Regions from separate parts of the Streptomyces coeruleofuscus genome, predicted to be linked through region 1. Evidence: riboswitches for the same ligand, from Rfam matches in the RefSeq annotation. Region 1 holds a riboswitch; the other holds the start of a gene.
What was found. Region 1 has a riboswitch for glycine ahead of gcvP (aminomethyl-transferring glycine dehydrogenase). Riboswitches for the same ligand answer to the same signal wherever they lie in the genome.

Region 1 (15,190 bases):
TGGTCACGGCCATGGTCTCGGAGTGGTGGTCCGGTCCGCCGGCGGTGGTCACCCACACCAGGTCGAAGAGCTGGATGGCACCGATGACCGACAGGAAGACGCTGATGCGCAGGGTGGGCGCGAGCAGCGGCAACGTCACGTTGCGGAAGCGCTGCCAGGGTCCGGCCCCGTCGATGAGGGCCGCCTCCGTCAGCTCCCTGGGGACGGCCTGGAGCCCGGCCAGGTACAGCATCATGTGGAAGCCGAAGTACTTCCAGGTCATGACGAGGAACAGGGTCGCCATGACGGTGGACGGATCGGCGAACCACTCCCCGCCCAGTCCGTCCAGTCCGACCTTGCCGAGGACCTGGTCGGCGAAGCCGTCGTCCGGGGCGAAGATCATGCCGAAGAGGATTCCGGTGATGGCCTCGGACAGGACGTACGGAGCGAAGAACAGCATCCGGTAGACCGCCCGGCCGCGCATCCGCTGGTTGAGCAGGACGGCCATGGCGAGCGCGAACGGCAGTTGGACGACGAGCGACAGCACGACGAGGCCCAGGCAGCGCCACAGGTCGCCCAGGAAGACCTCGTCCTGGAAGAGCCGGGTGAAGTTCTCGCCGCCGATGTAGTCGGTGGGCATGCCGAAGCCGCCCCAGCGGAAGAACGCGGCGTACAGCGCGAACAGCATCGGCAGCAGCACGAGCCCCATGAACAGCACCAGGGCGGGCAGTTGGAAGCCCGTCGCGGTCAGCCAGTTCAGCGTCCGCCGCCGGGCCCGGCTCCGGGCCCGGTCCTTGGCCGGGGGCGGCGGGCCGGCGTCGCGGCCGGTCCGTTTGTCCGGCAGGTACGTGGAGGTCATCGCCGGTTACTGCTCTTCCTTCGCGGTCTTCGTGATCGACTGGGCGACCTGCCCGGGCGACTTCGACCCGGCGATGAGCGCGGCGACGCTGTCGTTGACCTCCTGGCCGACGGCGGGCGCGTACGCCTGGTCGAGGTAGAGCTGGAAGCCGGTGGCCTTCTTCAACTGCTCCTGTACGGCCTTGATGTTGGGGTCGGCGATGGCGCTCTCGGCCCCCGGTACCACGGGCAGGGTGCCGGTCTTCTTGACCAGTTCCAGGTCGGTGGCCTCGGACGCGAAGAACTTCAGGAAGTCGACGGCCTCCTGCGGGGCGCCCCGGCGCAGAGCGTGCCCGCCGCCTCCGCCGAACACCTCGGTGAGGGCGCCCTTGCCGCCCTCGACCGCGGGGAACGGGAAGAACCCGAGGTCCTTGCCGAGGCCCTTGCCCGCGTCGGCCTGCACCACGGGGGCCCACTGGCCCATGAGTTCCATGGCCGCCTTGCCGTTGCCGACGGCGGCGGCCTGGCCGGTGGGGCTGGAGTAGGCGGCGCCGAGGTAGCCCTTCTGGAACGGCTGGAGGCCGACGAGTTCCTTGAGGTGCTCTCCCGCCTCGAGGAAGGGGGCGCCGGTGAAGTCCTTGTCGGCGTAGGCCTTCTCCAGGGCCCCGGCGCCGGCGGTGCGCATCGCCAGGTAGGCCCAGTAGTACATGCCGGGCCACTTCTCCTTGCCGGCCAGCGCCAGGGGCGTGACACCGGCGGACTTCAGCTTGCGCACGGCGTCGAGGAAACCGCTCCAGGTGGTCGGGGGCGCGCTGATGCCGGCCTTCGCGAAGAGCGCCTTGTTGTACCAGAAGCCGATCATGCCGATGTCGAACGGGATGCCGTAAACCTTGTCGTCGATCAGGTACGGCTCCTTGGCGACCGGGAGCAGGGCGTCGCCCCAAGGCTTGGTCCGGTCCGTGAGGTCCTCGACGAGTCCGGCGTCGACCTGTTGCTTGAGCACGCCGCCGCCCCAGGTGTGGAAGATGTCGGGGAGCTTCCCGGAGGAAGTCAGGGCCGTCATCTTCGACTTGAAGGCGTCGTTCTCCATCTGGACGATTTTTATCTTGACCTTGGGGTTCTGCGCCTCGAACTTCCGGGCGAGGGCGGCCCAGACGGTCTTGGCCGGCTCGGTGGTGGAGATGTTCCACCACTCGATCGTGGTCGTCCCCGACGACCCTCCGTCCGAGTCCCCGCCGCATGCGCTCAGTGTCGTCATTCCGAGACCGGCTGCGGCGGAGGCCGCCAGGAAGCCGCGGCGGGACAGTGCCGGGTCGCCCATCATGCGCTCCTTGGGTACGGGACGGCGCTCCCGCGTCCGTCCACTGGATCGAAAGTTTCGGAAGAGATCCAGAAAGCTTCGTTGATGCCGCACCCTAGAGACAGGCGCCAAACGGTGGCAACCCCTTGTGCACGGTGAATCTGCCGCCGACGCACGGGTCCTGGGGGACGCTCGGCCGAACTGCGGGTCTCCGCCGCCTTCCGGACGGTGCTGTCGGAGGAGGCGGGGGCGCACTCGAAGCTGCGAAGGCCGCGCCTCCGGGGACCTCTGCGGACCGGTAACGGCCGCGAGTTCGGCGATCGCGTCGCCGTATCGCCGAGCGAGAAGACGGGAGTGTCCGGTCCGCCGGCTTGGATGCCGGTAGCCTCCTGGCCCGCGGGTGACGGCGGACGGTACGACTGACTCCGTGCCCGCCCTCCGGATCGCAGCGGGCGCCTCAGGGTCGAGGCGGGCCGCACCCCGGCAGTCGGGGTGCCATGCGCCGACGCCGTCCGGCCAAGGTGACGAAACATTCGGATCATCTGGCGAACGTTACGAAGCCGTGCTGTGGATGTCACCGGACTTCGGCCACAGGAAGCCAGTGCCCCGCCGCCGACGCTGCACGATCACGCAGGGTGTTCAGCTCTCGGTGGGCGCACACCACTGCCCGCACGCAGGGGATGCGCGACTCCGCGACCGACCAACAGCCTCTCAACTCGCGCTTTGACGCACCACGCCTGCCTTCCGAACGCCCCCGCGCCCAGTCTTAACGGAAGCTTGACGCGCTCAGCACCCTCATCCACAGGCCATCGCATCACGCTCCGCTTACGCTGATGCGGCCGTCCAGTGATGGCCGGAACCACGCTGAACCGCACATCGGGAGCACGTCGATGGCCACCACTGAGCACCCGCCACCGAGCCGTACGGAGCCCGCTCCACCCAGCCGCGTGCGCGCCTGGATGCTTCAGGGCCTGTCCGACATGGGCAAGGGCGGCGGCCACACCGGCCCCCATGCCGAACCGGAGCCCCCGCACAAGGGGCAGCCCTGGTGGCGCGTGATGTGCCTGACCGGTGTCGACTACTTCTCCACCCTCGGCTACCAGCCGGGCATCGCGGCTCTCGCCGCCGGACTGCTCTCACCGGTCGCGACGATCGTGCTGGTGATCGTCACCCTGGCGGGCGCCCTGCCGGTCTACCGCCGGGTGGCCGAGGAGAGCCCGCACGGCGAGGGCTCGATCGCGATGCTGGAGCGGCTGCTCTCCTTCTGGCAGGGCAAGCTGTTCGTGCTGACCCTGCTGGGCTTCGCCGCAACCGACTTCCTGATCACCATCACCCTGTCGGCAGCCGACGCCTCCACCCACCTCGTGGAGAACCCGCATCTGACCGGCGTCCTGCACGACAAGCAGCTGCTGATCACGCTCGTCCTGGTGGCGCTGCTCGGCGCGGTGTTCCTCAAGGGCTTCCTGGAGGCGATCGGCGTCGCGGTCGCCCTGGTGGGCGCCTACCTCGCGCTCAACGTGGTCGTGGTGGCCGTCGGCCTCTACCACGTGGTCACCGCGGGCCATGTCGTCACCGACTGGGCCGGTGCCCTCACCACCCAGCACGGCAATGTCTTCGTCATGGTCGGTGTGGCCCTGCTCGTCTTCCCGAAACTGGCGCTCGGGCTGTCCGGGTTCGAGACCGGCGTCGCCGTGATGCCGCACGTCAAGGGCGACCCGGACGACACGGAGGAACGGCCGACCGGCCGCATCCGCGACACGAAGAAGCTGCTCACCACGGCCGCCCTCATCATGAGCGGCTTTCTGATCACCACCAGCTTCATCACCACCCTCCTCATCCCCGAGAAGGAGTTCGAGGCGGGCGGCCAGGCCAACGGACGCGCGCTGGCCTATCTGGCGCACGACTACCTGGGCAACGCCTTCGGCACCGTCTACGACATCTCGACGATCGCCATCCTGTGGTTCGCGGCGCCTCCGCGATGGCAGGTCTGCTCAATCTGATGCCGCGCTACCTGCCCCGCTACGGCATGGCCCCGCACTGGGCCAGGGCCGTCCGCCCCATGGTCATCGTCTTCACCCTGATCGCCTTCCTGGTCACCTGGATCTTCGACGCCGACGTCAACGCGCAGGGCGGCGCCTACGCCACCGGTGTGCTGGTCCTCATCAGCTCCGCCGCGATCGCGGTGACCATCGCCGCCCACAAGGCCGGGCAGCGGAACTGGACCATCGCCTTCGCGGTCATCTCCGCGGTGTTCCTCTACACGACCGTGGCGAACGTCATCGAGCGCCCGGACGGCGTGAAGATCGGCGCCTGCTTCATCGCCGGCATCATCCTCGTCTCCCTGCTGTCACGGCTGGCCCGGTCGTTCGAGCTCCGCGTGACCAGCGTGACGCTCGACCCCATGGCGGAACGTTTCGTCCGGGACATGGCCAGCCGCAGGATGCGGTTCATCGCCAATGAGCCCGACCGGCGCGACATCCGGGAGTACCGCGACAAGATCGAGCAGATCCGGCACGACAACGACGTGCCCGGACAGGAGGACTTCGTCTTCGTCGAGGTGACGGTCACCGACCCGTCCGATTTCGAGGCGGGCCTGGCCGTACGCGGCGAGGTGCTCCACGGCCGCTACCGCGTCCTGACCCTGGAGTCCGCCTCCGTCCCCAACGCCCTCGCCGCGCTCCTCCTGTACGTCCGCGACCTGACCGGCCGCACCCCGCACATCTACTTCGAGTGGACCGAAGGCGGCCCCTTCGCCAACCTCCTGCGCTTCTTCCTGTTCGGCCAGGGCGAGGTCGCCCCCGTGACCCGCGAGGTCCTGCGCGAGGCGGAACCGGACCGCAAGCGACGGCCGAAGGTGCACGTGGGCTGAGTCAGGCCGTCGGTCTGCGCCGGCCGAAGCCCCTTCGGGGCGGACGGACCACGATCTGCCCGTAATCGATCTCGCCGGTGATCCGCACGCGCAGCACGACCGGGGCGTCGGCGGCCCGACGCGCCTTGATCTGGGAGTAGTTCGTCACCAGCGCGCCGGTGTCCACCACGACCCCCGGCCGGGTCAGCAGCTTCAGGGCGCCGGCCCGCATGTCCAGGTCGATGTGCAGTGTGTCCCGCGTGATCACCGCGTCGGTGAAGTCGAGCGTCACCTCGCCCCAGGCCGATCGGATCTCCAGGCGCCGGGGCACCACCCAGCCGTCACCACGCCGGGTCGAGGACCCCTCCTGCTCGATCCGGACGACCTCCTGGTCCTCGACGGGAATCTCGCCCACCACCTCGGGCAGATCCACGGTCAGCACGGCCAGCTCGCCCACCGTACGGGCGGACAGCGCGGCCTCCAGCCGCTCGTCGAGCTCCTCCGAGGTCAGCCGGCCATCACCCGCGGCGACGCGCAGCACGTCCACGATCCGGTCCCGGTCCGCGTGCGAGGCCCTCATCTCGAGCGCTCCGCCGGTACGCGAGAGGTCCCCCGCCATCACATGTCCCCGATCTCCCCGGGCGCGGCACACGGCCCACCCACTCGACGACTAACGCTATATCGCGTTATACCCAACGGCCAACCCCGCATCCGCCGTTCCCGCCCCGCGCCCCTATCGTGACCGGCATGCAGTCCTACACGATCGGCCAGGCAGCACGACTGCTCGGAGTGAGCCCGGACACCGCCCGGCGCTGGGCGGACGCGGGCCGCATCACCACCCATCGCGACGAGGCCGGACGGCGGCTCGTCGACGGACGGGACCTGGCCGCCTTCTCGGTCGAACTCGCCAGGTCCGGCACCGTCGAGGAGGACACCCCGTACACCTCGGCCCGCAACGCCTTCCCCGGCATCGTCACCGCGATCAAGCTCGGTGACGTCGCCGCCCAGGTGGAGATCCAAGCCGGCCCGCACCGGCTGGTCTCCCTGCTCACCCGCGAGGCCGTCGAGGAACTGGGCCTGGAGGTCGGTATGGAGGCGACGGCCCGTGTGAAGTCGACGAACGTCCACATCGACCGTACCTGAGGCCCGTAGGAACGCACATACGCACCCAGAGGCCCCTTCATCCTGGCTCATGCGATGCCACAGCAGACTTCCACCTCGCAGATGCGCCAGTATGATCGGCGTACTGGAGGGTCCCTGCGGGCTCTTCCACCGCGCACAGAGGGAGTGGCCCCGAGATGACCCGTTCCGCGCACCGGACACGCCGGATCCTCCAGGTCGCCGGTGCGTCCGCGGCCGCGCTGCTGACTCTGAGCGCCTGCTCCTCGTCCGACCCGGGCACGGACGCGGGCTCCTCCTCGGCGAAACCCTCCGGCACGGTCACGGTCTTCGCCGCGGCCTCCCTGGAGGAGAGCTTCAAGACCCTGGGCGAGCGGTTCGAGAAGGAGCACCCGGGCACGAAGGTCACCTTCAACTTCGGCGGCAGCGACACCCTCGCCGCCAGCATCACCGGCGGCGCCCCGGCCGATGTCTTCGCCGCCGCCAGCACCAAGACCATGGAGATCGTGACGGACAGGCAGGACGCGGCGGGCTCGCCGGCCACCTTCGTCCGCAACCGGCTGGAGATCGCCACGCTGCCGGGCAACCCCGCCCGGATCTCCTCCCTCAAAGACCTCACCAAGCCCGGCCTGAAGGTCGTCCTGTGCGACGAGAGCGTGCCGTGCGGTACCGCCGCCCGGAAGGCGCTGGACGCCGGCGGTGTGAAGCTCACCCCCGTCTCGTACGAGCAGGACGTCAAGAGCGCCCTGACCAAGGTGGAGCTGAAGGAGGCCGACGCCGCCGTCGTCTACAAGACCGACGTGCGGGCGGCGGGTGACAAGGTGGAGGGCGTGGACTTCCCCGAGTCGGCCCAGGCCGTCAACGACTATCCGATAGCCCTGCTCAAGAACGCCCCCAACCCCGGGACGGCGAAGGCGTTCATGGCACTGGTGAGGTCCGCCGAGGGCCAGAAGGTGCTGTCCCGGGCCGGGTTCCTCGAGCCGTGACCGACACCCTGGAGAGCCGACCCCGCCGCGATCGCCACCGCGGTCGGAGCCGGCCGGTGCCGATTCCCCTGCTGGTGCCCGCCCTGGTCGGCCTGGCGTTCCTGCTCCTTCCCCTGATCGCCCTGCTCGTACGGGCGCCCTGGCGCAGCCTCCCCGAGCAGTTGACGAGCGCCGAGGTGTGGGATGCACTCCGGCTGTCACTCCTGTGCGCCACGGCGGCGACGGTGCTGAGCCTCGTCGTCGGCGTGCCCCTGGCCTGGCTGCTGGCCCGCACGCGGTTCCCCGGCCGGGGCTTCGTACGGGCCCTGGTGACACTGCCGTTGGTACTGCCGCCGGTGGTGGGCGGCGTGGCCCTGCTGCTCGCCTTCGGACGCAACGGCGTCATCGGACAGTGGCTCGACTCCTGGTTCGGGATCACCCTGCCCTTCACCACGACGGGTGTCGTCCTCGCCGAGACGTTCGTGGCGATGCCGTTCCTCGTCATCAGCGTGGAGGGCACCCTGCGCGCCGCCGACCCGCGCTACGAGGAGGCGGCCGCCACCCTGGGCGCCTCCCGCTTCACCGCGTTCCGCCGGGTCACCCTGCCGCTGATCGCACCCGGCATCGCGGCCGGTGCCGTACTGGCCTGGGCCCGGGCCCTGGGCGAGTTCGGCGCGACGATCACCTTCGCGGGCAACTTCCCGGGCCGCACCCAGACCATGCCCCTGGCGGTCTACCTGGCCCTCCAGAACGACCCGGCAGCGGCGATCGCCCTCAGCCTGGTCCTGCTGGCGGTGTCCATCGCCGTACTGGCAGCGCTGCGAGACCGCTGGATGACGGCCTCCTGACCCCTGGACGAACCCTCATGACCGACCTCGACGGCACCACGACCGGCGTCCTCACCGAAGGCCTCGACGCCCACCTCGTCGTCGACCGCGGCACCTTCCGCCTGGACGTCGCACTCACCGCCGCCCCCGGGGACGTCGTCGCCCTGCTCGGCCCGAACGGCGCCGGCAAGACGACGGCCCTGCGCGCCCTCGCGGGGCTCACGCCCCTCACGTCGGGTCACCTACGGCTGGACGGCACCCGGCTGGACGCCATGCCGCCCGAGTCCCGCCCCGTCGGCGTCGTCTTCCAGGACTACCTGCTCTTCCCCCATCTGACCGCCCTGGACAACGTCGCCTTCGGTCCGCGCTGCCGGGGCGCGAGCAAGGCCGAGGCCCGTGCCCGGGCCGCCGTATGGCTGGACCGTATGGGCCTGGCCGACCACGCCGGCGCCAAGCCCCGCCGTCTCTCCGGTGGTCAGGCCCAGCGCGTGGCCGTGGCCCGGGCCCTGGCCACCCGGCCCCGGCTGCTGCTCCTGGACGAACCCCTCGCCGCGCTCGACGCCCGCACCCGTCTGGAGGTGCGTGCTCAGCTCCGGCGCCACCTCGCCGAGTTCGAGGCCGTGGCCGTCCTCGTCACGCACGACCCGCTGGACGCCATGGTGCTGGCCGACCGCCTGGTCGTCGTCGAGCACGGCCACGTCGTCCAGGAGGGCGCGCCCTCCCACATCGCCCGCCACCCCCGCACGGACTACATCGCCCGGCTCGTCGGCCTCAACCTCTACCGGGGACTGGCCGAGGGCCACGCCGTCCGGCTCGACGCGGGCCCGGCCATCACGACCACGGAAGAGCTCTCCGGCCCGGTCTTCGTGGCGTTCCCGCCCGGGGCGGTGACCCTGTACCGCGACCGTCCCACGGGCTCCAGCGCCCGCAACCTCTGGCACTGCGAGGTCACCGGACTGGAGACGCACGGCGACCAGATCCGAGCGGACCTCACCGGCGAACTCCCTCTGACCGCCGACCTCACCACGGTCGCCGCGGCCGAACTCGACCTGCATCCCGGCGCCCCGGTCTGGGCGACGGTCAAGGCGACGCAAACGCACGCATACCCGGCATAAGGTACTCGCCGGGCTACCGTGCCCCCATGAGCCTGAGCATCCGCAACCAGCTGCCCGGCACCGTCACCGCCGTCACGCCGGGCGAGGTCATGGCGACGGTCAGGGTCCGCCTCACCGGCGGCCAGGCCCTCACCGCGGCGATCACCCGCGAGGCGGCGGACGACCTCGGTCTCGCGCCGGGCGCCGCCGTGCGCGCCCTGGTGAAGTCGACGGAGGTCTCGCTGGCCACCGCCCCCGTCGAGGGCCTGTCCATCCGCAACCGGCTCCCCGGCACGGTCACGGACATCGCGACCGGCGACGCCATGGCGTCCGTCCGGGTCACCGTCGAGGGCGGCGAGCTGACCGCCGCGATCACCAGGGACGCCGCCGACGACCTCGCCCTGTCGGCGGGGACCCCCGTCGTCGCCCTGATCAAGTCGACCGAGGTGTCCCTCGCCGCCGAATGACGGGAGGGGCCCCGCACCGCGGAGCCCCTCCCCTGCGACCGATCCGGCAGGTCAGTCCTCGTACGCGTCCAGCGGCGGGCAGGAGCAGACCAGGTTCCGGTCACCGAAGGCCTGGTCGATCCGGCGCACCGGCGGCCAGTACTTGTCGGCGACCGAGACCCCGGCCGGGAAGACGGCCTCCTCACGGCTGTAGGCGTGCTCCCAGTCCCCGGCGAGCGTCCCGGCGGTGTGCGGGGCGCCCCGCAGCGGGTTGTCGTCAGCGGGCCACGCTCCGGAGCCGACCTTCTCGATCTCCGCCCGGATGGCGATCATCGCCTCGCAGAACCGGTCCAGCTCGGCCAGGTCCTCCGACTCGGTCGGCTCGATCATCAGCGTCCCGGCCACCGGGAACGACATCGTCGGCGCGTGGAAGCCGTAGTCGATCAGCCGCTTGGCGACGTCGTCGACGCTCACACCGGTCGCCTTGGTCAGCGGCCGCAGGTCGATGATGCACTCGTGCGCGACGAGCCCGCCGGGACCGGTGTAGAGCACGGGGTAGTGCGGCTCCAGCCGCTTGGCGATGTAGTTGGCGCTGAGCACCGCGACCTGCGTGGCCCGCTTCAGCCCCTCGCCGCCCATGAGCCGGACGTACGCCCAGGAGATCGGCAGGATCCCGGCGGAACCCCACGGTGCCGCGGAGATGGGGCCGACCCCCGTCTCCGGGCCCGCCTCGGGCTGGAGCGGGTGGTTGGGCAGGTACGGCGCGAGGTGCTCACGCACCGCCACCGGACCGACGCCGGGACCACCGCCGCCGTGCGGGATGCAGAAGGTCTTGTGCAGGTTCAGGTGCGAGACGTCACCGCCGAAGTGCCCCGGCTTGGCGAGCCCCACGAGCGCGTTGAGGTTGGCCCCGTCGACGTAGACCTGCCCGCCCGCCTCGTGCACCTGCGCGCAGATGTCGGCGACGTGCTCCTCGAACACACCGTGGGTGGACGGGTAGGTGATCATCAGCACCGACAGCTCGTCGCGGTACTGCTCGATCTTCGCCCGCAGGTCCTCGACGTCGATCTCGCCGTCCTCGGCGGTCTTCACGACTACGACCTTCATGCCCGCCATCACCGCGCTGGCGGCGTTGGTCCCGTGCGCGGACGACGGGATCAGGCACACCGTGCGCTGCTCGTCCCCGTTGGCCCGGTGGTACCCGCGTACGGCGAGCAGACCGGCCAGCTCGCCCTGCGACCCGGCGTTCGGCTGGAGGGACACCTTGTCGTACCCGGTGACCTCGGCGAGACGGTCCTCCAGCTCGTGGATGAGCGTGAGGTAGCCCCCGGCCTGCTCGGCGGGCGCGAAGGGGTGCAGCTGCCCGAACTCGGGCCAGGTGACCGGCTCCATCTCCGTGGTCGCGTTGAGCTTCATGGTGCAGGAGCCCAGCGGGATCATGCCCCGGTCGAGCGCGTAGTCGCGGTCGGCCAGCCGGCGCAGGTAGCGCAGCATGGCCGTCTCGGAGCGGTGCTGGTGGAAGACGGGGTGCGTCAGGTACTCGTCGGTCCGCAGCAGCGCGCCGGGAAGCCCGTCCTCGGTGGCCGCGTCCAGCGCCTCGATGACCCCCTCGACACCGAAGGCGGCCCATACGGCACGCAGCTGGGCCCGCGTGGTGGTCTCGTCGCAGGCGATCGAGACGTGGTCGGCGTCGACGAGACGGAGGTTGACTCCGTTCTCCCGCGCGGCGGCCACGACGTCGGCGGCCCGGCCCTCGACGCGCACGGTCAGCGTGTCGAAGTAGGAGCCGTGCACGACCTCGACCCCGCCGTTCGCGAGTCCGGCGGCGAGAACCGTGGCGTACCGGTGGGTGCGCCGCGCGATGCCCTTCAGGCCCTCCGGGCCGTGGTAGACGGCGTACATGCCGGCCATGACGGCGAGCAGCACCTGGGCTGTGCAGATGTTGCTGGTGGCCTTCTCGCGGCGAATGTGCTGCTCACGCGTCTGGAGAGCCAGCCGGTACGCCCTGTTCCCGTCGGCGTCCACGGACACGCCGACGAGCCGCCCGGGCAGGCTGCGCGCCATCTTCTCCTGGACCGCCATGTAGCCGGCGTGGGGACCGCCGAAGCCCATCGGCACACCGAAGCGCTGCGTCGTCCCGACGGCGATGTCCGCGCCGAGCTCACCGGGCGACTTCAGCAGCGTCAGCGCGAGCAGATCGGCGGCGACGGTGACGAGCGCCCCGAGCTCGTGCGCCTGGTCGATGACCGGCTTGATGTCCCGTACGGCTCCGGAGGCGCCCGGGTACTGGATCAGCACGCCGTTGATCTCGCGGTCGGCGATTCCGGCGGGGATGCCCTCGCCGAGGTCGGCGACGACTACCTCGACGCCGGCCGGCTCGGCCCGGGTCTGGATGACGGCGATGGTCTGCGGCAGCGCGTCCGCGTCGACCAGGAACAGGCCCCTCTTGTTCTTGCCGAGCCGCCGCGACAACGCCATGGCCTCGGCGGCCGCGGTGCCCTCGTCGAGCAGCGAGGCACCGGATGTCGGCAGTCCGGTCAGGTCGGCGACCATGGTCTGGAAGTTGAGCAGCGCCTCGAGCCGTCCCTGCGAGATCTCCGGCTGGTACGGCGTGTAGGCCGTGTACCAGGCCGGGTTCTCCATGACGTTGCGCATGATGACCGGCGGCGTGAAGGTGCCGTGGTACCCGATCCCGATCATGGAGTCGAGGACCTGGTTGCGGTCGGCGAGGGAGCGCAGCTCGGCGATCACCTCGGCCTCGCTGCGGGCACCCGGCAGGTCCAGCGCCTCGGCGCTCTTGATCACGGCCGGGACCGCTGCGGCCGTGAGCTCGTCCAGCGAGCCGTAGCCGACCTGCGCGAGCATCTTGGCGCGGGCCTCGTGGTCGGGGCCGATGTGGCGCTGCTCGAAGGGAACTGCCTCTTCGAGCTCGGAGAGCGGAATGCGGTGGGCGGTCATTACGGAGGCCTCCTGGTCGACACGACCTTCGAGGGGCACCACGGCACGGGTACCCGAACGGCCTCCCCCTCTGTCATCTCGACCTGAGAGCTTCACCGGATCGCCCGAAGGCCTCCGGCTTTCACCGTCGGTGAGAGCGGAAGCCGTCGACACCCGCTCTGCTTTCCAGAGTGACCTCGTCCGTGCGGTACGTGAGCCTGAGAGATTCCGGGGAGGATTTGCTCCTTCGGCGCCTCCGATGGTGTCTGGAGGACTCTCCCGCACGGGGTCAGCAGCCGCTGCCAGCGTACCAGCGCGGCCAACGCACGTACCTTCGAGTGGCCGCCTCCCCGATTGTGCCGTTTTGTGGTGTTTACGGATGAGTTGCGACCACGTGGAGGGCCCGTGCGAACCGATATCGATCCGCGCAACCTGATCGGCCGCAAGGCGTTCGACCGCAACGGAACCAGGATCGGCACGATCGACGAGGTCTACCTCGACGACGCCACCGGCGAACCGGAGTGGGCGGCCATACGGACCGGCTTGTTCAGCCGGGACGCTTTCGTCCCACTCGAGCCGAGTGAGCTGATCGACGGCGCCCTTCACGTGCCCTTCGAGCGCGCCCTGATCAAGGACGCCCCCGATTTCGGCGTGGGCCGCCACCTGTCCCCGGAACAGGAACTCCAGCTCTACCACCACTACGGCCTGGACGTCGCCGCACCTACCCCGCTCGCGGACCACGACTTCGGCAAACTGGCAGGCACGGACGAGACGGCTTGAAGCACCGCCAAGCCCTCCAGCCAAGCCGCCCGGCCGTCCAGCCGTCTAAGGAGCGGCGGACCGCAGCCCCACAGCTCCGGACCCGCCCTCCGGCCCGCGGCCGCCCTCCGGTCTCGATAAAACCAACGGCAATGGATCCGCGGGCTCCAGATCCGGATCGTCGACCCGGAAGGTGCGCACCCGCCCGGGCTCCGAGCCGGGCGTCTCGAACCGCACGGTGACCCGCCCCAGACCGCTGCCCTGCACCCACCCGTGCCCGAACGCGGCGTGCCGCACGTCGTGCCCGGCGGGCCACCGCCGCTCGGCGAGCGCCGGCTGCTCCTCGGCCGGCGCCGCGGCAGGCTCCTCGACGGGCCCCCGCGCCTCCGTCCGCTCCCCCGCCGCCTGCGCGAAGAGATCCTCCTGGGTGTAGTCGGCGAGCCCGCTGACACCCACTCCGAGCAGCCGCACACCGCCCGTCGTGTCGACCGAGTCGAGCAACCGGGCCGCCGCCTCGCGGATCACCGCGGGATCGTCCGTCGGACCGCGCAGCGTCTCGGACCGGGTGAGCGTCGAGAAGTCGTACCGCCGCACCTTCAGCACGATCGTTCGCCCGGACAGGCCGGCCCCGCGCAGCCGCCGCACGCACCGGTCGGCGAGCCGCTGCACCTCGAGACCGACCCGCACCCGGTCGTGGATGTCCACGTCGTAGGTGTCCTCGACCGACACCGACTTCGCCTCCCGCTCCGCCACCACCGGCCGGTCGTCCCGCGCGAGCGCCATGGCGTACAGGCCGTGCCCGTGCGACTTCCCCAGCAGCCGGACCAGTTCGTCCTCGCCCGCCTCGACGATCTCCTCGATCGTGGTGATCCCGGCCCGGCGCAGATGGTCGCCCGTCGCCGGCCCGACCCCCGGCAGTGTCCGCACCGACATGGGCCCCAGCATCGCCCGCTCGGTCCCCGGCTCGATCACCACCAGCCCGTCGGGCTTGGCCTGCTCCGAGGCGATCTTCGCCAGCATCTTGGAGGCGGCGAGCCCGACCGAGCCCGTGAGCCCCGTGACGGCGCGTATGTCCGCGCGCAGCCGCGCCCCGACCAGCCGCGCCGACTGCTCGTCCCAGGCCGCTCCCCCGGCCTCCAGGTCCACGAACGCCTCGTCCAGGCTCAGCGGCTCCACCAGCGGCGACAACACCCGCAGCAGCTCCATCACCCGCTCGCTGATCGCCTTGTAGAAGCCGAAGCGCGGCACGAGATACGCGGCGTTGGGCGCGAGTCGCCTGGCCTGCCCCATAGGCATCGCCGAATGCACACCGAAGACCCTGGCCTCGTACGACGCCGTGGCCACGACGCCCCGCGGCCCCAGCCCGCCCACGACGACGGCCTTCCCGCGCAGACTCGGCTTGGACGCCTGCTCCACCGAGGCGAAGAAGGCATCCATGTCGAGATGCAGGATCGTGGGCGCGGTTCTCACATCTCCGATGCTGCCCTACGCCACTGACAACGCCCGGACAACCGCCCCGACGCCTCCGGGGAAACCGCTTTCAGTCCGGCGCGGAAGCGTCCCGCTCGCAACGACCGCAGGGGCACCGCACCGCCGGACGCTCAGACGGCCCGGTTCCGCCGCCGCGCCAGCTCGTCCCCCGGGTTGGACCCGACCAGCGTCTCGCCGGTGTCGATCCGCTCCCCGTGCAGCTGGGACAGTGCGCTCTCGACATCCCGCCACACCACGCCCACGGCGATCCCGAAGACGCCCTGGCCCCCTTGGAGCAGGGCGTGGACCTCGTCCGGCGAGGTGCACTCGTAGACCGTCGCCCCGTCGCTCATCAGCGTCATCCGCTCCAGGTCGCGGAAACCGCGTTCTCGGAGATGCTGGACGGCCGTGCGGATGTTCTGGAGCGAGACCCCGGTGTCGAGGAACCGCTTGACGATCTTCAGGACGACGACGTCCCGGAAGCTGTACAGCCGCTGCGTCCCCGACCCGTAGGCGGGACGCACGCTCGGCTCGACGAGGCCCGTGCGGGCCCAGTAGTCCAGCTGCCGGTAGGTGATGCCGGCGGCCGCGCAGGCCGTGGGCCCGCGA
Region 2 (15,190 bases), on a different contig from region 1:
CGGACAGGACGTCCACGCCCACGGCCCGGACGTCGTCCTTCACCAGACGCTCGGCCAGGATGCGGGCACCCTCCAGCGTACGGCGCTGGCGCTCCTTGAAGTCCTCCGAGGCCGCGACCTTGAAGGAGACCGCCTTGGCCGCGATCACATGCTCCAGCGGACCGCCCTGCTGACCGGGGAAGACGGCGGAGTTGATCTTCTTGGCCAGTTCGGCCGTGGAGAGGATCACACCGCCGCGCGGGCCGCCCAGCGTCTTGTGGGTGGTCGTGGTCACCACGTGCGCGTGCGGCACCGGGTTCGGGTGCAGCCCCGCCGCGACGAGCCCGGCGAAGTGGGCCATGTCGACCATCAGGTACGCGCCGACCTCGTCCGCGATCCGGCGGAAGGCGGCGAAGTCCAGCTGCCGCGGGTAGGCCGACCAGCCCGCGACGATCAGCTTGGGCTTGGACTCCTTGGCCAGCCGCTCGACCTCGGCCATGTCGACCCGGCCGTCGTCGCCGACGTGGTAGGCGACGACGTCGTAGAGCTTGCCGGAGAAGTTGATCTTCATGCCGTGGGTCAGGTGCCCGCCGTGCGCGAGGTTCAGACCCATGATGGTGTCGCCCGGCTTGAGCAGCGCGAACATCGCGGCCGCGTTGGCCTGGGCGCCGGAGTGCGGCTGCACGTTGGCGTGCTCGGCGCCGAAGAGCTCCTTGACGCGGTCGATCGCGATCTGCTCGACCACGTCGACGTGCTCGCAGCCGCCGTAGTAGCGGCGGCCCGGGTAGCCCTCGGCGTACTTGTTGGTGAGGACCGAGCCCTGCGCCTCCATGACCGCGACCGGCGCGAAGTTCTCCGAGGCGATCATCTCGAGCGTGGACTGCTGCCGGTGCAGCTCGGCGTCGACCGCGGCGGCCACGGCCGGGTCGAGCTCGTGCAGGGGTGTGTTCAGGACGGACATACGGCTACGACTCCTCAGCCGGCTGAGAACGCGGTGTACTCGTCGGCGGAGAGCAGGTCGCCCGGCTCGTCCGTGACCCGCACCTTGAACAGCCAGCCGCCCTCGAAGGGGGCCGAGTTCACCAGCGACGGGTCGTTCACGACGTCCTCGTTGACCTCGGTGACCTCACCGGAGACGGGGGAGTAGAGGTCGGACACCGACTTGGTCGACTCCAGCTCGCCGCAGGTCTCGCCCGCGGACACGGAGTCACCGACCTCGGGGAGCTGGACGAAGACCACGTCGCCGAGCGCGTTGGCCGCGTGCTCCGTGATGCCGACCGTCGCGACGCCGTCCTCGGCGGCCGACAGCCACTCGTGCTCCTTGCTGTAACGCAGCTGCTGGGGGTTGCTCATGGCCTGGATTCTCCTGTACGCGCGGGAGTGCTTTGTTGACGGGGGGACTGCTGTGAGCTGGAACGACGGACCACGGGAACGCTTGCCGCGGCCCCGGGCCAGTGTCTACTTCTGCCGCTTGTAGAACGGCAGCGCCACGACCTCGTACGGCTCGTGACTGCCCCGGATGTCCACGCCCACGCCGGGCGTGCCGGGCGCTGCGTGCGCGGCGTCGACGTACGCCATCGCGATCGGCTTGCCGAGGGTGGGGGAGGGGGCGCCGGAGGTGACCTCGCCGATCACCTCGCCGCCGGCCACGACCGCGTACCCGGCGCGCGGGACCCGGCGGCCCTCGGCGACGAGCCCGACCAGGACGCGCGGCGGGTTCTGCTCGGCGCGGGCGGCGGCCTCCCGCAGGGCCTCGCGCCCCACGAAGTCGCCCTCCTTCTCGAACTTCACCACGCGGCCGAGCCCGGCGTCGAAGGGCGTCAGGGAGGTGCTCAGCTCGTGCCCGTACAGCGGCATGCCCGCCTCAAGGCGCAGCGTGTCGCGGCAGGACAGTCCGCAGGGGACCAGTCCGGCGCCCTCGCCCGCCTTGGTCAGGGCCTGCCACAGCTCGACCGCGTGCTCCGGCTTCACGAACAGCTCGAAGCCGTCCTCGCCGGTGTAGCCGGTGCGGGCGATCAGGGCCGGGACGCCCGCGACCGTGCCCGGCAGACCGGCGTAGTACTTCAGCCCGTCGAGGTCGGCGTCGGTGAGGGACTTCAGGATCCCCGGGGACTGGGGCCCCTGCACGGCGATCAGCGCGTAGGCGTCCCGGTCGTCGCGCACCTCGGCGTCGAAGCCAGCGGAACGTTCCGCCAGGGCGTCCAGCACGACCTGGGCGTTGGAGGCGTTGGCGACGACCATGTACTCGGTCTCGCCCAGCCGGTAGACGATCAGGTCGTCGAGGATGCCGCCGTCGGCCCGGCAGATCATGGTGTACCGGGCGCGGCCGGGCTTGACGCCGCCGATGTTGCCCACCAGGGCGTGGTCGAGGAGGGCGGCGGCCTGCGGACCGGTGACGGTGATCTCCCCCATGTGGGAGAGGTCGAACAGCCCGGCCTTCGTGCGCACGGCGTTGTGCTCGTCGCGCTCGGAGCCGTAGCGCAGGGGCATGTCCCAGCCGGCGAAGTCGGTCATCGTCGCGCCGAGCGAACGATGCAGGGCATCGAGCGCGGTGTGGCGGAGTTCTCCTGTGCTGCTCATCGGTCGGTCGTCTCCCAGGGCAATGGGGGTACCTCCCGCGCGAGCTCGTTCGAGCGTGGGGGAGGGCGAGGTCGTTCCTCCCCATCTGTCATCGGAACCTGAGAGGTTCGCCATGAAGGGACATGGCTTGCACCTTGGGTGGGACCACCGAGGACGGCGGCCCGCTTTTCAGATGTGCCTCGCCCGCGCGGTAACGGGGCCTGAGAGATTCAAGGGAGGGACTTGCTCCTTCGGCGCCCCAGCGTCAGTGGTGCTGGGGACTCTCCCGCGCGGATTCAAACGGCCGGTATGCAGTTGGCGCGCACATCATTGCACGCATCGTCGCGGGGTGGCAGGGGCACCACCCTGTAGCAGGCCTGTTGCAGGAAGAGGACTAAAACCAGAGACATCGGGCATTACCTTCTCTTTACACTCGGCGGGGATGGGACTCCACACCTGGCCCCAGGGGAGGACGATCACGGTGAACAGGACCACCGCGTACGCCACGACATCGGGCGTCGCGCTGCCCGAGCAGCCGGCCGCTCCGGCACGGGCGGCCTGCGGCCCGCTGCCGGTGCCGGTCGTCCGCGATCTGCGCGAGCGCGCCGGCCGCAGCCCGCACGCGCTGCTCTTCGGCCCCCGCGACCTCGTCGTGGTCACGGGCCTGCCCGGCAGCGGCAAGTCCACGCTGATGCGGCGCACCGTGCCCGGCCGGCGCATCGACTCCCAGGACACCCGCGACCGCTGGGACGGCCGCATGCCGCGCCTCCTGCCGTACGCGGTCTACCGGCCGCTCGTCCGCCTCGCCCACTACACCGGGCTGCGCCGCGCCCTGCGCACCGGAGAGGGCGTCGTCGTGCACGACTGCGGCACCCAGGCCTGGGTCCGCCGCTGGCTGGCCCGCGAGGCGCGCCGCCGGGGCGGCGCCCTGCATCTGCTCATGCTCGACGTCACCCCCGAGGAGGCCCTGGCCGGCCAGCGCGACCGCGGCCGCGGTGTCTCGCGGTACGCGTTCCTGCGCCACCGCGCGGCGACCACCCGTCTGCTGCGCGCCGTGGAGCGGGGCGAACTGCCCGCCGGCTGCGGTTCGGCGATCCTCGTCGACCGGGACGCGGCGGACACCCTGCGCCGGATCGGGTTCACCGGCTGACCGCGGGCGGCCGGGGAGACGCTAGCCTTTTGAGCCACAGCAGTGGTTCCAGGCAGGCGGTAGGCAGATGGACTTCCCGGCGGACTTCTCCGCGGACTTCCCGGCGCACACGCAGACCCACCCGCACGGCGGATGGCCAGGCAACGAACTGGAGGAGGTGCTCTCGGCCTCCCTCGGCGCCGGGCCGTCGGCCGGCGGGCGGATCGTCGAGGTGCTCGGCCGGAGTTTCGTCTGGGTCCCCCTGCCGAGCGGCGGCGGCCCGCAGAGCGGCCCCCTCGACCTGCCCGGCATCGAGATCGAGGGCCAGGCGTACGTACCGGTGTTCAGCTCCGAGGAGCAGTTCCGCCAGGTCGTCGGCTCCCACATGTCGTACACCATCGCGCCCGCCGTGGAGTTCGCCCGCGGTCTGCCCCCGCACGCCGGGATAGCCGTCAACCCGGGCGGCGTGGTCGGCATACCGCTCCCGCCGCCCGCCGTGGCCGAGCTCTGCCGGGCCGGCCGGACCCCCCTGGACGGCCCCGCGAGCGGCGGCCGGGTCCGCCTCTTCGAGCCCGACTGGCAGGACGACCCGGTGGACTTCCTCGCCGCCGCCTCCGCCGAGTTCGAGGCGATCGGCGTCGTCGTCACCGCCCGCCGCTGCCTCGCCGCGATCGAGACCGCCGACCCGGTGATGTTCGTGGGCGTCGAACTCTCCCAGTGGGAAGGCGACCTGCGGGCCCTCCCCCTGGACGCCCTGTCCCGGGCCGTGACCGGTTCCCCGGCCCCGTGGCCGGTCAACCTGGTCCTCCTGGACGTGGCGGAGGACCCCGTGGGCGCGTGGATGCGGGAGCGAGTGCGCCCGTTCTACCAAAGGGTTCACTAGCAGATCTTTCACAGGGTTCACCGGCAGACGCTCCCAGGAGTGAGGCACGCGACCGGTCACGGCCCGACCCGCACCCGCAGGACGAGGCAAGTCCCGAGTCGGCGGGCGGGCTTAAGCTAGGTCACGGTCGAGGCGTTGTACGAAGGGGCGGTAAAGGTGAGCGCGAGCGGCACGGCCGCGGCCGGACAGGTCGAGCACATGCTGCGCCAGGTCACGCCCGGGCGTTACGACGCCTACGAGGCACTCCTGCGCGCGCTCGCGACCCCGCACTCCGGCCAGATCTGGATGCTCCTCTGGCACGGCCAGGCGGGCTCCCCCGACGCCCAGTACGGGAACATGGAGGTCGACGGCTACGGCTACGCCCCCTGTGTGACCTCCGCCCAGGAACTCTCGGCCAGCGGCTGGAACCGCAGTTACGAGGTGGTCGACGGAGTCGACGTCGCCCGCGCCCTCTACCCCGACCACTACGGCCTCTGGCTCAACCCGCACGCCCCCGGCGGCGGCGTCGGCATCCCCTGGCTCGACCTGCGCCGGATCGCCACGGGCCTGGACCGCCAGCCCGCCGGCCCGCTGCGGCTGTCCGAACCCGCCATCGAGATCCCGCAGTTCTACGCCCTGCTCGCGCAGAACGCCCACCGCACCCCGGCCGTCCGCTCGCTGCGCCGGGCCTGGGTGCAGCCCGCGCTGGGCGCGCCGTATCTCGCCATCGGACTGGATGTGTACGACACCTCCCCGCCGGCCGTGGATTCCGTGCGCGCGATGATGCAGCAGTCCCTCGGTGCCGTGCCGGACGGGCTGCCCGTCTCCACCGTCGCCATGTCCGACGAACACGACCCGGTCGCCATGTGGCTGCGCAAGAGCGCCCGCCCCTTCTACGACCGTGAGGCCCACGCCACGGCCCCCGTCCAGGCCCCGGCCTCCGGCTACGGCTTCCCCCCGGCCCAGGGCAGGTACTGACCCGGCCCGCACCGGCCGTTGCCGCACCGGCCGTCGCCGCCCGGTCGGCCGGCCCGCGGGAGCAGGCGCTTTGCCCGCAATGCGCAGGTTTCAACGCCATATCGTCCGGACCACGTGCCCGCGTGTCCGGATAACGGAATCCCCCAGTCGGCATCACGGTTGCGCATACTTTCTCCACCAGGCCTGGCGTGTGATCGTGAGCGCGTTGAAGACTCGCCTCTCAGGCGCGAGGCCGTCGATCCTGTGAGCGATACCAAGCGAGGGATCGGCCTGACGGTGGCCGCACCATCTGCGGACGCCACGCCATAGCCAAAGTGGATAAAGCCGCCGAAAACGGTGGGCAAGGGGGCCGGTAACCACCGGCGAGAAGGGGCAGGGCACTTGTGACGGCACCGATCGAGACCACCGGATCGCAGGCCGAGGCCCAGCCGGAGGCCGTGCTGGCGGGTGTGAAGTCCCAGAACATCGAGGGCCGGTCTCTCGGGCAGATCGCCTGGACCCGCTTCAAGCGCGACAAGGTGGCGGTGGCGGGCGGCGTCGTCGTCGTGCTGCTCATCCTGACGGCCGCCCTGTCCCGCCCGCTGCAGTCGCTGCTGGGCCTCGACCCCAACGCCTTCCACCAGGACCTCATCGACCCCAACACCACGCTGCCCAAGGGCGACTTCGGCGGCATGAGCTGGGACCACCCGCTCGGTGTGGAGCCGAAGTTCGGGCGTGACATCTTCGCCCGCATCCTGGAGGGCTCCTGGGTCTCCCTCGTCGTCGCCTTCGGAGCGACGGTGCTGTCCAATGTGATCGGCACCGTGCTCGGCCTGATCGCGGGCTACTACGGCGGGCGCGTCGACGCGGTCATCAGCCGGCTCATGGACACCTTCCTCGCCTTCCCGCTGCTGCTCTTCGCCATCGCCATCTCGGCGACGCTCCAGGGCGGCGCCTTCGGGCTCGAGGGCCTCCCGCTGCACATCCTCGTGCTGATCTTCGTCATCGGCTTCTTCAACTGGCCCTACATGGGCCGCATCGTCCGCGGCCAGACGCTGGCGCTGCGCGAGCGGGAGTTCGTCGACGCCTCCCGGGGGATGGGCGCTTCGGGGCCGTACATCCTCTTCAAGGAGCTGCTGCCGAACCTGGTCGCGCCGATCATCGTCTATTCGACGCTGCTCATCCCGACCAACATCCTCTTCGAGGCCTCCCTCAGCTTCCTGGGCGTGGGCATCCAGCCGCCGCAGGCGTCGTGGGGCGGCATGCTCAACCAGGCCGTCGACTTCTTCGAGGTCGATCCGCAGTACATGCTCGTGCCCGGTCTCGCCATCTTCATCACCGTACTGGCCTTCAACCTCCTCGGTGACGGCCTCCGGGACGCTCTCGACCCCCGCAGCCGCTGACGTCTGCGGTCGCGGCCGGTGCCGCGTCCAGCCCAAGTGTTCAACTTCAGAAGGGGAATCCGACCATCATGCGAAGGTCAGCAATTGCCGTCGCCGCGGCCCTCAGCAGTGCCAGCCTCGTGCTGGCGGGCTGCAGCAAGGCCGACGACAACGGCGACGACGGCGGCAGCAAGGCCACCGCCGACGCCGCCACGAAGTCGGTCGTGAACGCCTCTACGGAGAAGGGCGGCACGGTCACCTACGCGATGTCCGACGTCCCGGACTCGTTCGACCCGGGCAACACGTACTACGCGTACATGTACAACTTCAGCCGCCTCTACGCGCGTCCGCTGCTCACCTTCAAGCCGGCTCCCGGCGAGAAGGGCAACGAGATCGTGCCGGACCTCGCGGAGTCCAAGGGCAAGTCGTCCGACGGCGGCAAGACCTGGACGTACAAGCTCCGCCAGGGCGTGAAGTACGAGGACGGCACCGAGGTCACCTCGGCGGACGTCAAGTACGCGGTGGAGCGCTCGAACTTCGCCCGTGACGTGCTCTCCCTCGGCCCGAACTACTTCGCCCAGTTCCTGGACGGCGGCGACAAGTACAAGGGCCCGTACAAGGACAAGAGCGACAAGGGCCTGGCGTCGATCGAGACGCCGGACAAGCACACGATCACCTTCAAGCTCAAGCAGCCGTTCACGGACTTCGACTACCTGGTCACCGCCCCGCAGACGGCTCCGGTGCCGAAGGCCAAGGACACCGGCGTCGACTACACCAAGAAGATCGTCTCCTCCGGCTCGTACAAGTTCCAGAGCTACGAGGAGGGCAAGTCGGTCACCCTGGTGCGCAACCCCGAGTGGGACGCCAAGACCGACCCGCTGCGCAAGCAGTACCCGGACAAGATCGTGGTCAACCTGAAGGTCAACCAGGCCACGATCGACAAGGACCTGATGGCCGGCACCACCACCGTCGACCTCGCGGGCCGCGGCGTGGACACGCAGACCCAGGCCCAGCTGCTCAACAACAAGGACAAGAAGGCCAACACCGACAACACCTACGGTGGCCGTCTCGTCTACGCGGCGCTCAACACCACGGTCAAGCCGTTCGACAACGCCGAGTGCCGCAAGGCCGTGCAGTACGCCATCGACAAGGTGGCCGTGCAGACCGCGCAGGGCGGCCCGGTCCGCGGTGACATCGCCTCCACGGTCCTGCCGCCGGACGTGATCGGCTACCAGAAGTTCGACTCCTACGCCACCCAGGGCAACAAGGGTGACGCCACCAAGGCCAAGGGGCACCTGAAGGCCTGTGGCCAGGAGAAGGGCTTCAAGACCTACATCTCCGCGCGCAGCGACCGTCAGCAGGAGGTCGACGCGGCCACGGCGATCATCGACTCGCTGAAGAAGGTCGGCATCAACGCCGAGATGAAGCAGTACCCGTCCGGCAAGTACTTCACGGACTACGCCGGTGTCCCCGCCTTCGCCAAGAAGCAGAAGATCGGCATCATGATGATGCAGTGGGGTGCCGACTGGCCGACCGGCTACGGCTTCCTGAACCAGATCCTCAACGGCAAGGCCATCAGCACCTCCGGCAACACGAACCTGTCGTCGTTCGACAACGCCGAGGTCAACAAGCTGCTCGACGAGGCCATCCAGAACCCCGACGAGTCGGCGCGCAACGCCGCCTACGCCGAGGTCGACAAGAAGACGATGGACGAGGCCGTCATCGTGCCGCTGACCTACTTCAAGGTCTTGCTGTACCGCTCGCCGAACGCCACCAACGTGGTCTCCTCGGCCGCCTGGAGCGGTCAGTACGACGCCCTCAACCTCGGTACGACCAAGAAGTAGCGCGAAGAGCAGCCCTGGAAGGCAGGTGAAGGCATTGGCGCCCGTGGGATTCACCCCCCGCGGGCGCCGGCGCCGGTCCCCGTGATCTCGTACATCATCCGCCGGGCGATCGCGGCAGTGATCCTGCTGCTGGTCGTCACCGCGGTCACCTTCGGCATCTTCTTCCTGCTGCCGAGACTGGCCGGGCAGAGTCCCGACCAGCTGGCCGCCCAGTACATCGGAAAGAACCCCTCGCCCGAGGACATCCTGGCGGTCAAGCAGAACCTCGGGCTCGACAAGCCGGTCTACGAGCAGTACTGGGAGTTCATCAAGGGGATCGTCTCCGGCGCCACCTACAACCTCGGCCCGACCACGGCCAAGTGTGAAATGCCCTGCTTCGGCTACTCCTTCAAGAACCACATCGAGGTCTGGCCGCAGCTCGTGGACCGGCTTCCGGTGACCATCTCCCTGGCCGCGGGCGCCGCCGTGCTGTGGCTGCTGTCGGGTGTCGCCGCCGGTGTGATCTCCGCGCTCAAGCCGGGCTCGTTCTTCGACCGCGCCGCGATGGGCGTGGCCCTGGCCGGTGTGTCGCTCCCCATGTTCTTCACCGGCCAGCTGGCCCTGCTCGTCTTCAGCTATCAGCTGGACATCTTCGGGCGGACCTATGTGCCGTTCACCGAGAACCCGTCCCAGTGGGCCAACACCCTGTTCCTGCCGTGGTGTTCGCTGGCCCTGCTGTACTCGGCCATCTACGCACGGCTCACCCGGTCCGGCATGCTCGAAACCATGAACGAGGACTTCATCCGCACCGCTCGGGCCAAGGGCCTGAAGGAGCGCAAGGTCGTCGTCAAGCACGGCCTGCGGGCGGCGCTCACGCCGATCGTGACGGTCTTCGGCATGGACATCGGCCTGCTGCTCGGTGGCGCGGTGATCACCGAGTCGGTGTTCTCCCTGCCCGGCATCGGCCAGTACGCCGTTCAGGCCATCACCGACAACGACCTGCCGCCGATCCTGGGCGTCACCCTGCTGGCGGCCTTCTTCGTCGTGCTCTGCAACCTGGTGGTGGACGTGCTGTACGCCACCGTCGACCCGCGGGTGAGGCTCTCGTGACCGAACTGACCAAGACCGGGGCCGCCGTGGGCGAGCCGACGAGCAGCGGGGAGGTCCCCCGGGCGTTCCTCGATGTGCGCGACCTCAAGGTGCACTTCCCGACCGACGACGGCCTGGTCAAGTCCGTCGACGGGCTCTCCTTCCAGCTGGAGAAGGGCCAGACCCTCGGCATAGTGGGTGAGTCCGGCTCCGGCAAGTCGGTGACCTCGCTGGCCATCATGGGCCTGCACCGCCTCGGCAACCGCGGCAAGAACGTGCGGATGTCCGGCGAGATCTGGCTCGACGGCAAGGAACTCGTCTCGGCCAGCCCCGACGAGGTGCGCCGGCTGCGCGGCCATGACATGGCGATGATCTTCCAGGACCCGCTGTCCGCGATGCACCCGTACTACACGGTCGGCAACCAGATCGTCGAGGCGTACCGGGTCCACCACGACGTCGACAAGAAGACCGCCCGCAGGCGCGCCGTCGAACTCCTCGACCGGGTCGGCATCCCCGAGCCCGACAAGCGCGTCAACAGCTACCCGCACGAGTTCTCCGGCGGCATGCGCCAGCGCGCCATGATCGCCATGGCGCTGGTCAACAACCCCGAGCTGCTGATCGCGGACGAGCCGACCACCGCGCTCGACGTGACCGTGCAGGCGCAGATCCTCGACCTGATCCGGGACCTGCAGAAGGAGTTCGGCTCCGCGGTCATCATCATCACGCACGACCTCGGCGTGGTCGCCGAGATCGCCGACGACATCCTCGTGATGTACGGCGGGCGCTGCGTGGAACGCGGTCCGGTCGACACGATCTTCTACGAGCCGCAGCACCCCTACACCTGGGGCCTGCTCGGCTCGATGCCGCGGATCGACCGTGAGCAGACCGACCGGCTCATCCCGGTCAAGGGTCAGCCGCCCAGCCTCATCAACGTCCCCTCGGGGTGCGCGTTCAACCCGCGCTGTCCGTACGCGGACGTCCCCAAGGGCGGGATCACCCGCACCGAGCGGCCCGAGCTGCGCGAGGTGGGTGGCAGGCACTTCACCGCCTGCCACCTGCCGCAGGAGGACCGCACCCGGATCTGGAACGAAGAGATTGCGCCGAAGCTGTGAGCGAGACCGAAACCCGGGCAGGGACGACGGCCGTGACCGACGACGATGACAAACCGCTGCTCAAGGTCGAGGGACTGGTCAAGCACTTCCCCATCAAGAAGGGCCTGCTCCAGCGGCAGGTCGGGGCGGTCAAGGCCGTGGACGGCATCGACTTCGAGGTGCGCCGCGGGGAGACCCTCGGCGTCGTCGGCGAGTCCGGCTGCGGCAAGTCGACCATGGGCCGTCTCATCACCCGGCTGCTCGAACCCAGCGGCGGGAAGATCGAGTTCGACGGTACGGACATCACGCACCTCGGCACGAGCGGCATGCGCCCGCTCCGCCGCGACGTGCAGATGATCTTCCAGGACCCGTACGGCTCGCTGAACCCCCGGCACACCATCGGCACCATCGTCTCGGCGCCGTTCAGGCTCCAGGGCGTGGAGCCCGAGGGCGGCGTCAAGCAGGAGGTCCAGCGCCTCCTGGAGCTGGTGGGCCTGAGCCCCGAGCACTACAACCGCTACCCGCACGAGTTCTCCGGCGGTCAGCGCCAGCGCATCGGCATCGCCCGGGCCCTGGCCCTGAAGCCGCGGATGGTCGTGGCCGACGAGCCGGTCTCCGCGCTCGACGTGTCGATCCAGGCGCAGGTCGTGAACCTGATGGACGACCTCCAGGACGAACTCGGCCTGACGTACGTGATCATCGCGCACGACCTGTCGGTCGTCCGGCACGTCTCGGACCGGATCGCGGTGATGTATCTCGGCAAGATCGTCGAGCTGGCCGACCGCGACTCGCTGTACGCCAGTCCGATGCACCCGTACACCAAGGCCCTGCTGTCCGCGGTGCCTATCCCGGACCCCCGGCGCAGGGCGGCCAAGAGCGAGCGCATCCTGCTCAGGGGCGACGTACCCTCGCCGATCGCCCCGCCGAGCGGGTGCCGCTTCCACACCCGGTGCTGGAAGGCCACGCAGATCTGCAAGAGCACCGAGCCGCCGCTGATCGAGCTGCGGCCCGGCCAGCGCGTCGCCTGCCACCACCCGGAGAACTTCGAGGACCAGGCACCGCAGGACACCGTTCTGCTGTCCGCCGCGAAGGAGGCGGCGGCACTGGTCGCCGACGAGGTGCTGGCCGAGTCGGCGCAGACGTCGGCGGCGGTGGCGGCGGAGGCCTCCGCGAAGGAAGCGGAAGGCTCCGCCTCCAAGGAGCCCGGGGAGACGTCCAAGGAGCCCGGGGACAAGTGACCCAGCCCTGCCAGAGCGCCTCTGCCTTGACAATTAAGGCAGAGGCGCTCTGGCAGGTAAAAATGTTCGGGTGCTCCAGCAACTGTTCAGCCCCTCCGTCCAGCACACGCTCGACCTGATCGGCATCTTCGTCTTCGCCATTTCCGGCGCCCTGCTGGCCGTGCGCAAGAACTTCGACGTGTTCGGCATCGCCGTGCTCGCCGAGGTCACCGCGCTGGGCGGCGGGCTCTTCCGTGACCTGGTCATCGGGGCCGTGCCGCCCGCCGCCTTCACGGACCTGGGGTACTTCCTCACCCCGCTGCTCGCCACGCTCCTCGTCTTCTTCCTGCACCCGCAGGTGGAGCGCATCCAGGTCGCCGTGAACGTCTTCGACGCGGCCGGCCTCGGCCTGTTCTGCGTCGCCGGCACCATCAAGGCGTACGAGTACGGGCTCGGCCTGACCGCCTCCGCCGGCCTGGGGCTGACCACCGCGGTGGGCGGCGGTGTGCTGCGGGACGTCCTCGCCAACGAGGTGCCCTCGCTGCTGCGCTGGGACCGCGACCTCTACGCGGTCCCGGCGATCGTCGGCGCCGCCCTGGTCGCCCTGTGCATCCGCTACGACGCCCTGAACCCGCTCACCAGCAGCCTCGCGGTCGTCACCGCCTTCGTACTGCGCCTGCTCGCCATGCGGTTCCACTGGCGAGCTCCGCGGGCCTGGCACCGGCGGTCGACGGTGAGCGAGGAGGAGCAGCCCGTCCTGCCGTGACGTGGCCGCGGCCGGTCACCTCCGTCAGCCAGCGGAACGCCGGGACCACCTGCGGCCGCCACAGCGCCATGGTGTGACCGCCCGCGCTCCTCGGGATGTACACCACGTGCACGGTCGTCGGCGCCTTCGCGGTCTGTTCCAGGGCGACGGCCGCCTCGTAGCCGTCGTGCGGCTGGCCGGAGAGGTAGAGCGAGATGCGCGGCGGGACGGGCGCCCCGCGCAGCAGCAGACAGGGGTTGTTCTCGGCCCGGAGGGCGGGGTTCTGCGCGGCGAGCGAGGCGCGTTCGCCGATCGGGTCGTTGTAGCCGGACAGGCTGACGGCGGCCCGGTAGCGGTCGGGGTGGGCGACGGCGAGCTTGGCCGCGCAGTGCGCCCCGGCCGAGTAGCCGGCCACCGCCCAGCCCCGCGGGGCGGACTCGGCGCGGAAGTTGTCCATGACCATCATCGGCACGTCGACGCTCAGCCAGGTGTCGGCGTCGACGGTGCCCGGGATGTTGGCGCAGCCGGTGTCCACCCCGGCCAGCAGGTTGGTGCGCGGCGCGACCAGGATGAACGGGGCGACCTGCCCGTCCCGCATCAGCGGCTCCAGCTGCTCGTGCGCGTGCAGCGAGCCGAACCAGGCCTTCGCCGAGCCGGGATAGCCGGGCAGCAGCTCCACGACCGGGAACTCGTGGTGCCGGTAGGCCGGTTCGTCGTACTGCGGCGGGAGCCAGACGTAGACCTCGGCGTTCACACCCGACACCCGGCCCTCGAGCTGGGTGACCCGTACCCCGCCGGCCGCGCCCATGCCGGGGCCGGTGGCCGGCCGGAAGGTCTGGCGCACTTTCGGCAGCCGCTTCAGGGCGATGCCTCCGGTGCCGTCGGCGCCCAGGTCGGCCGCCTGCTGCACGTGGTCGCCGGTGCCGAGCAGGTCGGCCCAGTTGTCGTACAGGTTGTCGGCGTTGTTGACCAGCGTGAAGACCAGCGCGACGGCGGTTCCCTGGGCGAACAGCAGCATCAGCGCGCGCGTCGCGGTGCGCAGGGCGCGGGGACCGCGGACGCGCGACCACAGGACGAGCGGCAGCGCCGGAGCGACGACCGACAGCGCGATCAGCGTGTAGAGGAACGGAGTCCCGGTGAGGCTCATGTCTCGTCAGAGGGACGGACGGTCCTCCGGGTTTACGGACGAGTGCGGACACTTACCGAGAAATTGCCTACACCTCACCCAAGACGGAACTGACCAAAGCTACCGCTTAGTAGTCAGTTCTTGTACTGTTCAGCCATGTCAGAAGCAGCCACCGCACCCGCCGTCCGGGCCACGATCGGCGACAGCGAGTTCGACCGCGACACCGCGCTCACCCGGCGCGCGCCCGGCGTCTACGACATCGACCTCTCCGCCGGCTGGACGATCATCAGCGCCGTCAACGGCGGCTATCTGCTGGCCGTCCTGGGCCGCGCGCTCGCGGACACCCTGCCGCACGCCGACCCCTTCACCGTCTCGGCGCACTACCTGACCGCGTCGCAGCCCGGCCCGGCGGTCGTCCGCACGGACACCGTCCGCACCGGCCGGACCCTGTCGACCGGCCAGGCCTCCCTCTTCCAGTACGACGACGAGGGCCGCGAGGTCGAACGCATCCGCGTCCTCGCCTCCTACGGCGACCTGGACGCCCTGCCCGACGACGTCCGCACGACGGCCCAGCCGCCCGCGATCCCGCCGCTGGAGCACTGCTTCGGCCCGGAGGACGGGCCCGCCCCCGTCGACGGCAGCTCGGCGATCGCCGACCGTCTGATGCTCAAGCTCGACCCGTCGACCCTGGGCTGGGCCCTCGGGCAGCCCTCCGGCAAGGGCGAGATGCGGGCCTGGTTCGGGCTCGCGGACGGCCGCGACCACGACCCGCTCTCCCTGCTGCTGGCGGTGGACGCCCTGCCGCCCACCGCCTTCGAACTCGGGCTGAAGGGCTGGGTGCCCACCGTCGAGCTGACCGTGCACGTCCGCTGCCGCCCGGCGCCGGGCCCGCTGCGCGTGTCGATCACCACCCGCAATCTCGCCGGCGGCTTCCTGGAGGAGGACGCCGAGGTGTGGGACAGCGCCGACCGGCTGGTGGCGCAGTCCCGTCAGCTCGCCCGGGTCAGGCTCGGCTGAGCGGCTCGCGCCCCAGCCAGGCCGCCAGCCTGCCGTAGGCGTCGGCGCCCTCGGGGGCCGGCCGGGCCGTGGCGAACGGCGTGTTCTCGTCCCGCTGTTCGTCCGGCAGCATGCGCTGGGCGACGGTCAGCGCGAACTCGGCGAGCTCCTGGTCGAGTTCACGCGGACGCCCCAGGGCCTCGGACAGGTCCCAGGTGTGGGTCACCGTCTCCAG

Region 2: linked by a shared signal. The riboswitch ahead of gcvT (glycine cleavage system aminomethyltransferase GcvT) and the one ahead of gcvP (aminomethyl-transferring glycine dehydrogenase) in region 1 are both predicted to bind glycine.

The regions. Positions count from the first base shown of each region.
Region 1 covers NZ_BAAASE010000005.1:857,905-873,094, forward strand. The annotation lists gene ABFX81_RS23345 (ABC transporter permease subunit) at 1-838, opposite strand, end outside; gene ABFX81_RS23350 (extracellular solute-binding protein) at 845-2,137, opposite strand; partial or broken gene ABFX81_RS23355 (APC family permease) at 3,007-4,985, shown strand; gene ABFX81_RS23360 (DUF1707 SHOCT-like domain-containing protein) at 4,987-5,583, opposite strand; gene ABFX81_RS23365 (TOBE domain-containing protein) at 5,712-6,107, shown strand; gene modA (molybdate ABC transporter substrate-binding protein) at 6,263-7,069, shown strand; gene modB (molybdate ABC transporter permease subunit) at 7,078-7,896, shown strand; gene ABFX81_RS23380 (ATP-binding cassette domain-containing protein) at 7,914-8,990, shown strand; gene ABFX81_RS23385 (TOBE domain-containing protein) at 9,017-9,436, shown strand; gene gcvP (aminomethyl-transferring glycine dehydrogenase) at 9,488-12,373, opposite strand; glycine riboswitch at 12,549-12,644, opposite strand; gene ABFX81_RS23395 (PRC-barrel domain-containing protein) at 12,758-13,132, shown strand; gene ABFX81_RS23400 (DNA polymerase IV) at 13,178-14,581, opposite strand; gene ABFX81_RS23405 (MerR family transcriptional regulator) at 14,713-15,190, opposite strand, start outside.
Region 2 covers NZ_BAAASE010000011.1:274,572-289,761, reverse strand. The annotation lists gene glyA (serine hydroxymethyltransferase) at 1-940, opposite strand, end outside; gene gcvH (glycine cleavage system protein GcvH) at 955-1,332, opposite strand; gene gcvT (glycine cleavage system aminomethyltransferase GcvT) at 1,438-2,559, opposite strand; glycine riboswitch at 2,635-2,737, opposite strand; glycine riboswitch at 2,738-2,837, opposite strand; gene ABFX81_RS34930 (AAA family ATPase) at 3,020-3,688, shown strand; gene ABFX81_RS34925 (enhanced serine sensitivity protein SseB C-terminal domain-containing protein) at 3,756-4,550, shown strand; gene ABFX81_RS34920 (enhanced serine sensitivity protein SseB C-terminal domain-containing protein) at 4,707-5,507, shown strand; gene ABFX81_RS34915 (ABC transporter permease subunit) at 5,891-6,889, shown strand; gene ABFX81_RS34910 (ABC transporter substrate-binding protein) at 6,958-8,712, shown strand; gene ABFX81_RS34905 (ABC transporter permease) at 8,794-9,801, shown strand; gene ABFX81_RS34900 (oligopeptide/dipeptide ABC transporter ATP-binding protein) at 9,798-10,892, shown strand; gene ABFX81_RS34895 (dipeptide ABC transporter ATP-binding protein) at 10,889-12,109, shown strand; gene ABFX81_RS34890 (trimeric intracellular cation channel family protein) at 12,180-12,854, shown strand; gene ABFX81_RS34885 (alpha/beta hydrolase-fold protein) at 12,745-13,980, opposite strand; gene ABFX81_RS34880 (acyl-CoA thioesterase domain-containing protein) at 14,116-14,976, shown strand; gene ABFX81_RS34875 (TIGR03086 family metal-binding protein) at 14,963-15,190, opposite strand, start outside.